Regions from separate parts of the Metapseudomonas furukawaii genome, predicted to be linked through region 2. Evidence: predicted binding sites of a transcription regulator. Region 2 holds the regulator's gene; each other region holds the start of a gene.
What was found. Region 2 encodes sigma-54, which starts transcription at its own class of promoters, with help from an activator protein. Its sites were predicted from a motif close to ANTGGCATNNANNTTGCTNT; they were not measured.
Positions count from the first base shown of each region.

Region 1: a site for sigma-54 is predicted at 1,736-1,755, ahead of glnK (P-II family nitrogen regulator). Genes of this name have one in related genera too.
Region 3: a site for sigma-54 is predicted at 1,838-1,857, ahead of glnA (glutamate--ammonia ligase). Genes of this name have one in related genera too.

Region 1 covers NZ_AP014862.1:5,979,897-5,984,091, forward strand. Annotated here, with positions in the region: gene KF707C_RS27660 (ammonium transporter) at 1-1,163, opposite strand, end outside; gene glnK (P-II family nitrogen regulator) at 1,198-1,536, opposite strand; gene KF707C_RS27670 (accessory factor UbiK family protein) at 1,950-2,213, shown strand; partial or broken gene KF707C_RS27675 (magnesium chelatase domain-containing protein) at 2,252-2,479, shown strand; gene KF707C_RS27680 (hypothetical protein) at 2,540-4,195, shown strand, end outside.
Region 2 covers NZ_AP014862.1:1,038,030-1,042,224, reverse strand. Annotated here, with positions in the region: gene lptB (LPS export ABC transporter ATP-binding protein) at 1-395, shown strand, start outside; gene KF707C_RS04825 (RNA polymerase factor sigma-54) at 543-2,039, shown strand; gene hpf (ribosome hibernation-promoting factor, HPF/YfiA family) at 2,124-2,432, shown strand; gene ptsN (PTS IIA-like nitrogen regulatory protein PtsN) at 2,445-2,909, shown strand; gene rapZ (RNase adapter RapZ) at 2,919-3,776, shown strand; gene KF707C_RS04805 (HPr family phosphocarrier protein) at 3,793-4,065, shown strand.
Region 3 covers NZ_AP014862.1:5,821,790-5,825,984, forward strand. Annotated here, with positions in the region: gene typA (translational GTPase TypA) at 1-20, opposite strand, end outside; gene thiI (tRNA uracil 4-sulfurtransferase ThiI) at 139-1,623, opposite strand; gene glnA (glutamate--ammonia ligase) at 1,957-3,360, shown strand; gene KF707C_RS26925 (DUF4124 domain-containing protein) at 3,671-4,195, shown strand, end outside.

The sequences.
Region 1 (4,195 bases), 1.2 Mb from region 2:
TGGATGAAGAACTGGGCGCCGATGTCATCGACGGCACCGAAGCCACCCAGGGCCGGGGCCGCGAAGATACCGGTCAGCAGGGCGCCGACGATGCCGCCGATGCCGTGAACGCCGAAGGCGTCGAGGGAGTCGTCGTAGCCCAGCTTGCGCTTCAGGCTGGTGGCGCTGAAGTAGCAGATCACGCCGGCGATCAGGCCGATGATCAGGGCACCCATGGGGCCGACGGTGCCGGCGGCCGGGGTGATGGCGACCAGGCCAGCCACCACGCCGGAGGCGATACCCAGCGCGCTCGGCTTACCGTGGGTCAGCCACTCGGCGAACATCCAGCCCAGGGCGGCGGCGGCGGTGGCGATCTGGGTGACCAGCATGGCCATGCCGGCGGTGCCGTTGGCGGCTACGGCGGAGCCGGCGTTGAAGCCGAACCAGCCGACCCACAGCATGGCGGCGCCCACCAGGGTGTAGCCGAGGTTGTGCGGAGCCATCGGGGTGGTCGGGTAGCCCTTGCGCTTGCCCAGCACGATGCAGGCAACCAGGCCGGCCACGCCGGCGTTGATGTGCACCACGGTGCCACCGGCGAAGTCCAGCACGCCCCAGTCCCACATCAGGGCGCCATCACCGCTCCACACCATGTGGGCGATCGGGGCGTAGACCAGGGTGAACCAGACGCCCATGAAGATCAGCATCGCGGAGAATTTCATGCGCTCGGCGAAGGCACCGACGATCAGGGCCGGGGTGATGATGGCGAAGGTCATCTGGAAGGTGATGAACACGCTCTCGGGGAAGGCCGCCACCAGGCTGTCGACGCCGAGGCCGCTGAGGAAGGCCTTGTCGAAGCCGCCGACGAAGGAGCTGAGGTTGACGACACCCTTTTCCATGCCGGTGGTGTCGAACGCCAGGCTGTAGCCGAAGACGACCCAGAGGATGCTGATGAGGCCGGTGATGGCGAAGCACTGCATCATTACCGACAGGATGTTCTTGGAGCGCACCATGCCGCCGTAGAACAGGGCCAGGCCGGGGATGGTCATGAAAAGAACCAGCGCGGTCGCGGTCAGCATCCACGCGGTGTCACCGCTGTTCAGCACCACCTCGTCGGCGGCCATGGCCAGGCCGGGGGTAACGAGGGACAAAAGGGCTCCTAGCCCTGCGGCTTTACGCAGAGTCATGTTGTTTTCTCCTGGGGCGTTGGGGTTCGGAGGCTTAGATCGCGTCTGTGCCGGTTTCGCCGGTACGGATACGGATGGCCTGTTCCAGATTGACGACGAAGATCTTGCCGTCACCGATCTTGCCGGTGTTGGCAGCCTTGGTGATCGCCTCGATGACGCGGTCCAGTTGGTCATCGGCGATGGCCACGTCGATCTTCACCTTCGGCAGGAAGTCGACGACGTACTCAGCGCCGCGATACAGCTCGGTATGGCCCTTCTGACGCCCGAAGCCCTTGACCTCGGTGACGGTGATGCCCTGCACACCGATCTCCGACAACGACTCACGCACGTCGTCGAGCTTGAAAGGCTTGATGATGGCGGTGACTAGCTTCATGAAACTCTCTCCCGTGTTTGGTTGACTTGCCCCAGGAAAAACGCGAACCCGGAGCAAGTCTAAGCGCAGTGTCTGGCTTTTGTAACGCGTCGGACCGCCCTGGCACGGCATTCCGACCTCAACCAACCGCTTCTGGCGAAACACTCCCCCGCCTCGCCTGGTGCACCGGAACTGCATCGGTGCATGCGTCACTCCCGACGTAGCAGAATCCTTGCCAGATCCAAACAAAGCTCGTCTTTTCAAGCAGATAGTGGCGCAGTGCCGGTTACACGCCCTCTCGGCACCGCCCTCATCGCACCAAAGGAGTGCATGGCGCCCCATCGCACCGCTCAAAAAGTGTGCAGTCCCGTGTTCCCGAACCGGGCGCCGGGCCCCGTGGTAGACTCGCCTCCATTCACCTACGGATACCCACCATGCTGCCGCCCAAAGCCCTGCTCGACACCCTAGCCGCCACCGCTTCACGCCTGTTCAGCGCCGACAGCCCGCTGCCCCGCGCCGAAGTGGAGGCCCAGTTCAAGGTCCTGCTGCAGAGCGCCTTTAGCAAGCTCGACCTGGTCAGCCGCGACGAGTTCGACAGCCAGATGGTGGTACTCGCCCGCACCCGCGCCCGCCTGGAGGCCCTGGAAGCCAAGGTCCTGGAGCTGGAAGCCAAAGTGAACCCGCCGACCACGGAGTAATCCCGCTCCGGCCCGGCGGACCGATCAAGGAGTGATCCATGTCCCTGGCCATCGTCCACAGCCGCGCGCAGGTGGGCGTCGAAGCCCCCGCCGTCACCGTCGAGGCGCACATCGCCAACGGCCTGCCGTCCCTGACCCTGGTGGGCCTGCCGGAAACGGCCGTCAAGGAGAGCAAGGACCGCGTCCGCAGCGCCATCCTCAACAGCGGCTTCGATTTCGCTCCCAGGCGCATCACCCTCAACCTCGCCCCCGCCGACCTGCCCAAGTATTAAGAACAACGCTATTTGATAATGAGTCCATCTCGAGTGAAAATAGACTAGTGCTATTTGATAATCAGAGAGGGCGCGTTGGGGGCTGTAAGACATGAATCCCTAGCACTGGGCGGGGTTTGGCGGATCGCTGCATTCGGCGCAACCGCACCTCACACACCTTCCCCCGGCAATATCTCGTCCGATGTCCGCTTCCTGGTGAAGCTGCGAAATCTAGAAAAAAATCAGAGCAAGATCGTCCAGGTGCCCGTGGGTGAAATGCCGCTGCTTTACCACGAGGCAGTCGTCGTCGACGGATACATCTCTCAGGAAGAACGCTTTCAGCCAAAGCTCCGACAGGGAAACGAACTCCTCGACTACGCACCAAGCAATCTCAGAATCTTCCGCCGCCTGGCCACTGAAAATGACCAACTCATCATCCCCCCAAGCAAGACTGGCACTCCGCCGGCCGATGATGACTTCAACGGTTACTTTCTAGGTATCGGGCAGGATGGTGACCCCTACAGCCTCATCATCCCTGCTGCAGAGGTCCTGCGGTTCTTCTACGCAACGTCCGATAGCTTCACCCGAGCCCTGTTCGACGGGAGCATCCTCGATCCCCATAGCAATCTCTTTTACAACGAGAAGCTGGACGAAGATGGCACCGGCTCCATGATGCTGCGGAAAAGGGTCAGAGACGCCGATGCACGCTATCTGAGCCGCTTCGCCTTCAGCCCCTATGCCATGAAGCAAGCGAAAAGCCTGCACCTGCTTTGGACGGTTAGGAACGCATCCGGAAACCCCGCATTCGTTAGCGTCGTACCACCCATCGATGTCGAGGCTGAAACAGAGTTCCTGTACCGGCAGATAGAAACGCCCGGTCGCACAAGGAAGATGATCACCCGGATCCTGTCATGTAAGTGCCCACCACCATGCCAGCGCCTTCTGACCGGGCGCGAAACCGATGCCAAGCCAGATCCGTCTCCCACGGATGGATCATCTCCGAATGGCGCAATCGAAGGGCATAACGACACCCCACCCGATACGCTCTCGGATCGTCCGCCTACCGGTGAATCGAGCAACTCCATCGAAGACCCGGCCATTGATGAGCGGTTTCCTGCGTTCAACGATGTCGACGTAATCCCTCATAGCAGGGAGCTCGTAGAGGACCGGAGTGACACCACGAAAGCTCGTTTGCTGCCACCTGCGCCAATTTCGACTGGATCGGTGGTACCGGGGAAAGGCACAGGTGGCCCTGTCGCAAGAACCGGGATAAGCGGGGCGTTGAGGCAGAAAAAAGACAGTCGGCATCCAGGTGATACTCCCAAAAAGCTCGCCGATATTGACGCCTCGCCCAATGACCTTGGGCACTCCGCGGTTATCCAGAGGCTGAGATGGATGGAGGTATACACCCAGGCAAGCGTTTGCTACCGAGTGGTCCTGGTCGACCTCTCTACCGTTGGCAATATTCCAGTCAATGTTTACCCCCCGGAAATCAACGGTAGGAAAAAGAAATGGCTATACACCGACGAGGACAACACGAAGCGTCGCTTCGCCATCGTGGCCGAGATTAAGTACCAGGAGCGATATCGATACTTGCTTGAGCTCCAACAGCTTCCTGGCAAGCAGCAGTACTCGACAATCGTGTTCTGGGGCGATCAGGAGGGCTTCATCGAGAGTAGCGACATCGCAAAGCTGCTGCTGTCATGCGCTATCGAGAGCAAAGCCACCCTG
Region 2 (4,195 bases):
GCGCCGGACGCCGCCGGGAACTGGAAAGCCTGCTGCAGGAATTCCATATCAGCCACATCCGCGACAGCCTCGGCATGAGCCTCTCCGGTGGCGAGCGTCGTCGGGTGGAAATCGCCCGCGCACTGGCGACGGCGCCGAAGTTCATCCTCCTCGACGAACCCTTCGCCGGCGTCGACCCGATTTCCGTAGGCGACATCAAGCAGATCATCCATCACCTCAAGGCCAAGGGCATCGGCGTCCTCATCACCGACCACAACGTGCGCGAGACCCTGGACATCTGCGAGACCGCCTACATTGTCAGTGACGGCCAACTGATCGCCGAAGGCGATGCGGAGGCCATCCTGGCCAACCAACTGGTGAAGGAAGTCTACCTGGGCCACGAGTTCAGGCTGTAGTTTCCCGCTCGCTCACCTACAAGATGGCTTGCGGGAACTAGGAATTTCCTTCAAGGTCAGGCATATAATTTGCTTCCTGGCGGCGCTTCGGCGCCCTGTAGTGGATGGCGCGAATGCGCCGGCGAATAAGGTCCCAAGCCCTCTGCCATGAAACCATCGCTAGTCCTCAAGATGGGCCAGCAGCTGACGATGACACCGCAGCTGCAACAGGCCATCCGCCTTCTCCAACTCTCCACCCTGGACCTCCAGCAGGAAATCCAGGAGGCGCTGGAATCCAATCCCATGCTCGAACGGCAGGAGGATGGCGAGGATTTCGACACCTCCGATCCCATGGCCGAAGGGGATCAGTCGCCGAACACCGGCAGCCAGGACACGAGCTTCCAGGAGTCCAGCGCCGAGGGCAGCAACGAGCCCCTGGAAGATGGCGAATGGCACGAACGCATCCCCAGCGAGCTTCCGGTGGACACGGCCTGGGAGGACGTCTACCAGACCAGCGCCAGCAGCCTGCCCAGCAACGATGATGACGAGTGGGACTTCACCTCCCGCACCTCCGTCGGGGAGAGCCTGCAGAGCCACCTCCTGTGGCAACTGAATCTGGCCCCCATGTCCGACACCGACCGCCTGATCGCCGTCACCCTGATCGACTGCATCAACAACGATGGCTACCTCGAGGAGTCCCTGGCCGAGATCGTCGACGCCTTCGACCCCGAACTCGGTGTCGAGCTGGACGAAGTCGAAGTGGTGCTGCATCGCATCCAGCAGTTCGAACCCGCCGGCATCGGCGCCCGCGACCTGCGCGAATGCCTGCTGCTTCAACTGCGCCAGCTGCCCGCCACCACGCCCTGGCTGACCGAAGCGCAGCGACTGGTCGGCGACTTCCTCGACCTCCTCGGTAGCCGCGACTATAGCCAGCTGATGCGGCGCATGAAGGTCAAGGAGGATGAGCTCAAGCAGATCATCGCGCTGATCCAGGCGCTGAATCCCCGCCCCGGTTCCCAGATCGAGGCCAGTGAGCCCGAGTACGTGGTACCCGATGTCATCGTCCGCAAGCACAATGAACGCTGGCTGGTGGAGCTGAACCAGGAGGCGGTACCCCGCCTGCGAGTGAATCCCCATTACGCCGGCTTCGTCCGGCGCGCCGACTCCAGCGCCGACAACACCTTCATGCGAAACCAGCTGCAGGAAGCGCGCTGGTTCATCAAGAGCCTGCAGAGCCGCAACGAGACGCTGATGAAGGTGGCAACCCAGATCGTCGAACACCAGCGCGGTTTCCTGGAGTACGGCGACGAGGCCATGAAGCCCCTTGTCCTGCACGACATCGCCGAAGCCGTGGGCATGCACGAGTCCACCATCTCGCGCGTGACCACCCAGAAATTCATGCACACCCCCCGCGGTATCTACGAGCTGAAGTACTTCTTCTCCAGCCACGTCAGCACCTCGGAAGGCGGCGAATGCTCGTCTACCGCGATCCGCGCCATCATCAAGAAACTGGTTGCAGCGGAAAATCCGAAAAAGCCGTTGAGCGACAGCAAGATCGCTGGTTTACTGGAGGCACAGGGCATTCAAGTGGCCCGTCGCACAGTCGCCAAGTACCGGGAATCCCTCGGAATAGCGCCTTCCAGCGAACGAAAGCGATTGATGTGACGCGGAAATTGACCCACGCCAAAGTGTTCCGGTGGCAGGCCCGTTAGCCTGTCTCTTATACACGGGCAATAAGGAGAAAGCGGTATGCAAGTCAACATCAGTGGACATCAACTGGATGTGACCGACGCCCTGCGCAACTACGTTGTCGAGAAGTTCGACCGTCTGGAGCGCCACTTCGACAGAATCACCAACGTGCAGGTGATCATGCATGTCGAGAAACTCAAACAGAAAATCGAAGCCACTTTGCACATCGCCGGCGGCGAAGTCGTTGCTAACGCGGAACATGAAGACATGTACGCCGCCATCGACCTGCTTACCGACAAGCTGGATCGCCAACTGATCAAGCACAAGGAGAAGCAATTGAACCGCCAGCAGGGTGCCACTGCCCGCTGACCCTCCCTCCCTATGATCCGACTTGAGCAAATCCTGACCCCCGGCCGTTCCCTGGTGAACGTGCCGGGTGGCAGCAAGAAACGCGTACTGGAACAGATCGCCAAGCTGGTCGCTCGCGACCTTCCCGACCTCGATTACCAGGACATATTCGAAAGCCTGGTATCCCGGGAGAAACTCGGTTCCACCGGTTTCGGCAACGGCATCGCCATTCCCCACTGTCGACTCGCCGGTTGCACCGCGCCCATCAGCGCGGTGCTCCGTCTCGACGCACCCGTCGACTTCGACGCCATCGATGGCGCCCCCGTGGACCTGCTGCTCGTGCTGCTGGTCCCGGAAGCCGCCACCGACGAGCACCTCGAACTGTTGCGCCAGATCGCCAGCATGCTGGACCGTGCCGACGTGCGCGAACGCCTGCGCCAGGCGCCCGACAGCACCAGCCTGTACCAGGTGGTGGTGGACGTTCAGAGCGGACGCTAGGACCTGCCCATGCGCCTGGTCATCGTCAGCGGCCGCTCCGGTTCGGGCAAGAGTACCGCCCTCGATGTACTCGAGGACCACGGCTTCTACTGCATCGACAACCTGCCCGCCGGCCTGCTTCCAGAGCTGGCGGAACGGACCCTGCTGCACACCGAACTGCTGGAGCCGAAGGTCGCCGTATCCATCGATGCGCGCAACCTGCCCAGCCAGTTGCAACGTTTTCCCGAATTGCTGGAAGAAGCGCGGACACGTCACATCAAGTGCGACGTCCTCTACCTGGACGCCGAACAGGACACCCTGCTCAAGCGCTTCTCGGAGACGCGCCGTCGCCATCCGCTGACCAACGACAATCGCTCCCTCGCCGAAGCCATTCGCGATGAAGAGACGCTGTTGCAGCCGATCGCCGACCTGGCCGACCTGAAGATCGACACCACGCGCCTGAACCTCTACCAGCTGCGTGACGCCATCAAGCTGCGCCTGCTCAACCAGCCTGAGCCCGGCACCGCCTTCCTCGTCGAGTCTTTCGGCTTCAAACGCGGCATGCCGGTGGATGCCGACCTGGTCTTCGACGTCCGCTGCCTGCCCAACCCCTACTGGAAGCCTGAACTGCGCGAGCATTCCGGCCTGGATCAGGAGGTTGCCGCCTACCTCGCATCCCAGCCCGATGTCGAGGAAATGTACCAGGACATCTTCGGCTACCTGAACAAATGGCTACCGCGCTTCGCCGCCAGCAATCGCGCCTACGTCACCATTGCCGTTGGCTGCACCGGTGGGCACCACCGCTCGGTCTATCTCGCCGAGCGACTTGGCAACGCGCTCAAGCCCATTTTGAAGAACGTCCAGGTTCGCCACCGCGACCTCAGCTAGAAGGATTGGAAACGCGATGCCCGCCTGCGAGATCACCATCATCAACAAACTTGGCCTGCATGCCCGGGCGGCAGCCAAGTTCGTCGGCGTGGCCGGACGTTACCCTTGCCAGATTCGCGTCGGCCGCTCGGCGGAAAGCCTGGTGGACGGCAAGAGCATCATGGCCGTGATGATGCTGGCGGCCGGCAAGGGCACCCCCATTCACCTGCACACTGAAGGCGATCAGGACGACGACGCCCTCAAGGCCCTGATCGAACTGATCAACAACAGGTTCGACGAAGGCGAGTGATCCTCCGTTTCCTCGGAAAAACGCCCTCTACCCCCCTTCATCCAGCACCCGCCACGACCGAGCCCGGACTCGCCGCCGTCCCGTGCCACACGGGATTGCGCTATCGGCCAAGGGCCCGGTCACGGCGCTA
Region 3 (4,195 bases), 1.4 Mb from region 2:
TTTCTCAGTTTTTCGATCACAGTCTTGGGTCCTAGATGAAAGCGGGAGGCTTGAAGCTGAAAGCTGGAAGTGGCGGCACGGTCCGGTCGGGAGGATGGCTACGCCAGATGACGTTTCGGTTGATCGGGCAGGCTCTTTTCACTTCGAGCGTCCCGCTTCCGGCTTCAGGCTTTCGGGTCGGTAGACCCGGACGTTGGCATGCCCCTCACTCAGCAGGTGATGGGCGTGCAGGCGACTCATGACGCCCTTGTCGCAGTACAGGAGGTACTGGCGGTTGGCGTCCAGGTCCTTGAAGCGGCTGTTGACCGCATAGAACGGCAGCGCCTGGACCTCGATGCCCGGCAGCTCCAGGGGATCGTCCTCCTGGGCGTCGGGGTGGCGGATGTCGATGACGATCTGGCCCGGCAGGGCTTCGCGCACCTCCTCCACCTTCAGGTCCTGGCCGAGTTCGTCGATGACCCGGTCGATGGGCACCAGGCGCGCGCGCTCCAGGGCGCGCTCGAGGATGGCCATGTCGAACTGCGCTTCCTCGTGCTCGATGCGGCCGGGCTTGGCGCGGGTGGTCGGGTTCACCGAGATCACGCCGCAGTACTCCGGCATGTGCTTGGCGAACTCGGCGGTGCCGATGCGGGTCGCGGTATCGATGATGTCCTGCTTGTGGCTGGCGATCAGCGGGCGCAGCACCAGCATGTCGGTGGCCGAATCGATCACCGAGAGGTTGGGCAGGGTCTGGCTGGACACCTGGGAGATGGCCTCGCCGGTGACCAGCGCGTCCAGGGTCAGCTTGCGGGCCATGTGGGTGGAGGCACGGAGCATCATGCGCTTGAGCACGACGCCCATCTGGCTGTTGTCCACCTTGCTGAGGATCTCGCCCACCACTTCCTCGAAGGGCACGCTGATGAACAGCACGCGCTGGGAACGACCGAACTTCTCCCAGAGGTAATGGGCGACTTCCATCACGCCCAGTTCGTGTGCACGGCCACCCAGGTTGAAGAAGCAGAAATGGGTCATCAGGCCGCGACGCATCATCTGGTAGGCGGCGACGGTGGAGTCGAAGCCACCGGACATCAGCACCAGGGTCTGCTCCAGGGAGCCCAGCGGATAACCGCCCATGCCGTCGTGCTGGCGGTGGATGACGAACAGGCGCTGGTCGCGCACCTCCATCCGCACTTCCACTTCCGGATTCTTCAGGGAGATGCCGGCGGCGTTGCACTCCTGGCGCAGGCGGCTGCCGACATGACGTTCCAGCTCCATGGAGGTGAATTCATGCTTGCCGGCACGCTTGCAACGCACGGCGAAGATCTTGCCGGGAATGCGGTCGGCGTAATGCAGCTTGCACTTCTCCAGCACATCGTCGAAGTCCCCCAAGGGGTACTCGTGCACCTCGAGGAAGTGCGCGATGCCCGGCGTGCAGACCAGGCGCTCGATCATTTCCCGCAACAGCCTGGGGTCGGCCTGGCGGGTCTCGACCTCCAGGTTGTCCCAGACGCCGGTCACCTCGAGTTCCGGATCAAGATCCTTGAGGACCGAACGGATGTTCTTCGAGAGCTGGCGGATGAAGTGCTTGCGCACCGGCCGGCTCTTGATGGTGATTTCCGGGAAGACTTTGACGATGAGTTTCATGAAAACAGCGCTTGCGGGAGCGGCCGAAAAAGAGGGGCGCGGATTATAGCGGAAATTGTTCAAGCTTTGACCAAAATCATTCAATGAATCGCGCAACGCACCAAATTGGTTCACCTGCGCCACGACAGGCACGAAAAGGGTGCGCAAATCTGCGCCCAATCGGAGCAGAGGCCCCGCCAGGCTTGAGTTTTGGGGCTCCTGCCCATTCCGGGGCACTGGCACGCAATTTGCTCCCTTGTGAGGCAGGTCGCCCTGGCGGACTATCCCGCTCCGGCTTCACCCCGAACTTTTTTGGGAGGCAAGGTTCCTGCCCCCATCCACCTGGAGGACAACATGTCGAAGTCGCTTCAACTGATCAAAGAACACAACGTGAAGTGGATTGACCTGCGCTTCACCGACACCAAGGGCAAGCAGCAGCACGTGACCATGCCGGCCCGTGACGCCGATGACGATTTCTTCGAGCACGGCAAGATGTTCGACGGCTCCTCCATCGCCGGCTGGAAAGGTATCGAAGCCTCCGACATGATCCTGCTGCCGGACGACAGCACCGCCGTCCTGGACCCCTTCACCGAAGAGCCGACCCTGATCCTGGTCTGCGACATCATCGAGCCGAGCACCATGCAAGGCTACGACCGCGACCCGCGCGCCATCGCCCGCCGCGCCGAGGAATACCTGAAGTCCACCGGTATCGGTGACACCGTGTTCGTCGGTCCGGAGCCGGAGTTCTTCATCTTCGACGAAGTGAAGTTCAAGTCCGACATCTCCGGCTCCATGTTCAAGATCTTCTCCGAACAGGCTTCCTGGAACACCGACGCCGACATCGAAGGCGGCAACAAGGGCCACCGTCCGGGCGTGAAGGGCGGCTACTTCCCGGTACCGCCGGTCGACCACGACCACGAAATCCGTACCGCCATGTGCAACGCCCTGGAAGAAATGGGCCTGGTGGTCGAAGTTCACCACCACGAAGTGGCGACTGCCGGCCAGAACGAGATCGGCGTGAAGTTCAACACCCTGGTCGCCAAGGCTGACGAAGTTCAGACCCTGAAGTACTGCGTGCACAACGTGGCCGACGCCTACGGCAAGACCGTGACCTTCATGCCGAAGCCCCTGTACGGCGACAACGGCTCGGGCATGCACGTTCACATGTCCATCTCCAAAGATGGCAAGAACACCTTCGCGGGCGAAGGCTATGCCGGCCTGTCCGACACCGCCCTGTACTTCATCGGCGGCATCATCAAGCACGGCAAGGCCCTGAACGGCTTCACCAACCCGTCCACCAACTCCTACAAGCGTCTGGTACCCGGCTTCGAAGCCCCGGTCATGCTGGCCTACTCCGCCCGCAACCGTTCCGCTTCCATCCGTATCCCGTACGTCAACAGCCCGAAAGCCCGCCGCATCGAAGCGCGCTTCCCGGACCCGGCTGCCAACCCCTACCTGTGCTTCGCAGCCCTGCTGATGGCCGGCCTGGACGGCATCCAGAACAAGATCCACCCCGGCGATGCCGCCGACAAGAACCTGTACGACCTGCCGCCGGAAGAGGCGAAAGAGATACCGCAGGTTTGCGGCAGCCTGAAGGAAGCCCTGGAAGAGCTGGACAAGGGCCGCGCCTTCCTGACCAAGGGCGGCGTGTTCTCCGACGACTTCATCGATGCCTACATCGAGCTGAAGAGCGAAGAAGAGATCAAGGTGCGCACCTTCGTGCACCCGCTGGAATACGACCTGTACTACAGCGTCTGATCCAGCCATGACCGCGCGAGCGGCATGATTGAGAGGCCTCCTTCGGGAGGCCTTTTTCATTTGAGTGCCCGGGAAACCGCGACCTGAGGACGGTCTTGGGTCAATCGCTCTGTCTGTGGCGATCCGAACGTTCGGGCCGCGCGGATGAAACCGATAGGACCAGGGAGAGCGGCCTGGTGACACGAACAGGACTCGCCCCGCGGATGCCAGGAGCCTTTGCGGCAGTGCCGCACAACCCCACCGCGCCGCGCTTGCCAGCCGGCCCGGCCGGTGCAAGGCTTAGCGGCACTGCATGAATGGAGATCGCGCCATGCGTCCCCTGCTCGCCGCCCTGCTGCTGGCACTTGCCCTGCCCGCTGTCGCCCAGATCTACAAGTACACCGACGCCAACGGCAACACGGTGTTCACCAGCCAGCCGCCGGACGGCACGCCCAGCGAGGCGGTGGAGCTGCCTCCGACCAATGCGGTGCAAGCCCAGCCGCCCAGCACGCCGGTCGCCGAGCCGCAGCCGGCCGAGCGCCAGGCACCGCCCTACGAAGTGGTGGAGTTGACCGGCATTCCCAGCGATGAGGCCCTGCGCGCCAACAACGGCAGCTTCAGCGTCGGCGTGCGCCTGGTGCCACGCCTGATGCCCGGCCACAGCCTGCGCCTCACCCTGGACGGCCAGCCCTACGGCCAGCCCACCAACGTACCGCACCTGCAACTGGTCAACGTCGAACGCGGCCAGCACAGCCTGGCCGTGGACATCCTGTCCGGCACCAAGGTGGTGCAGAGCAGCGCCGCCGTCTCCTTCACCGTCCAGCGGGTCAATACCAGCAGCCCGGCGCTGCGACCG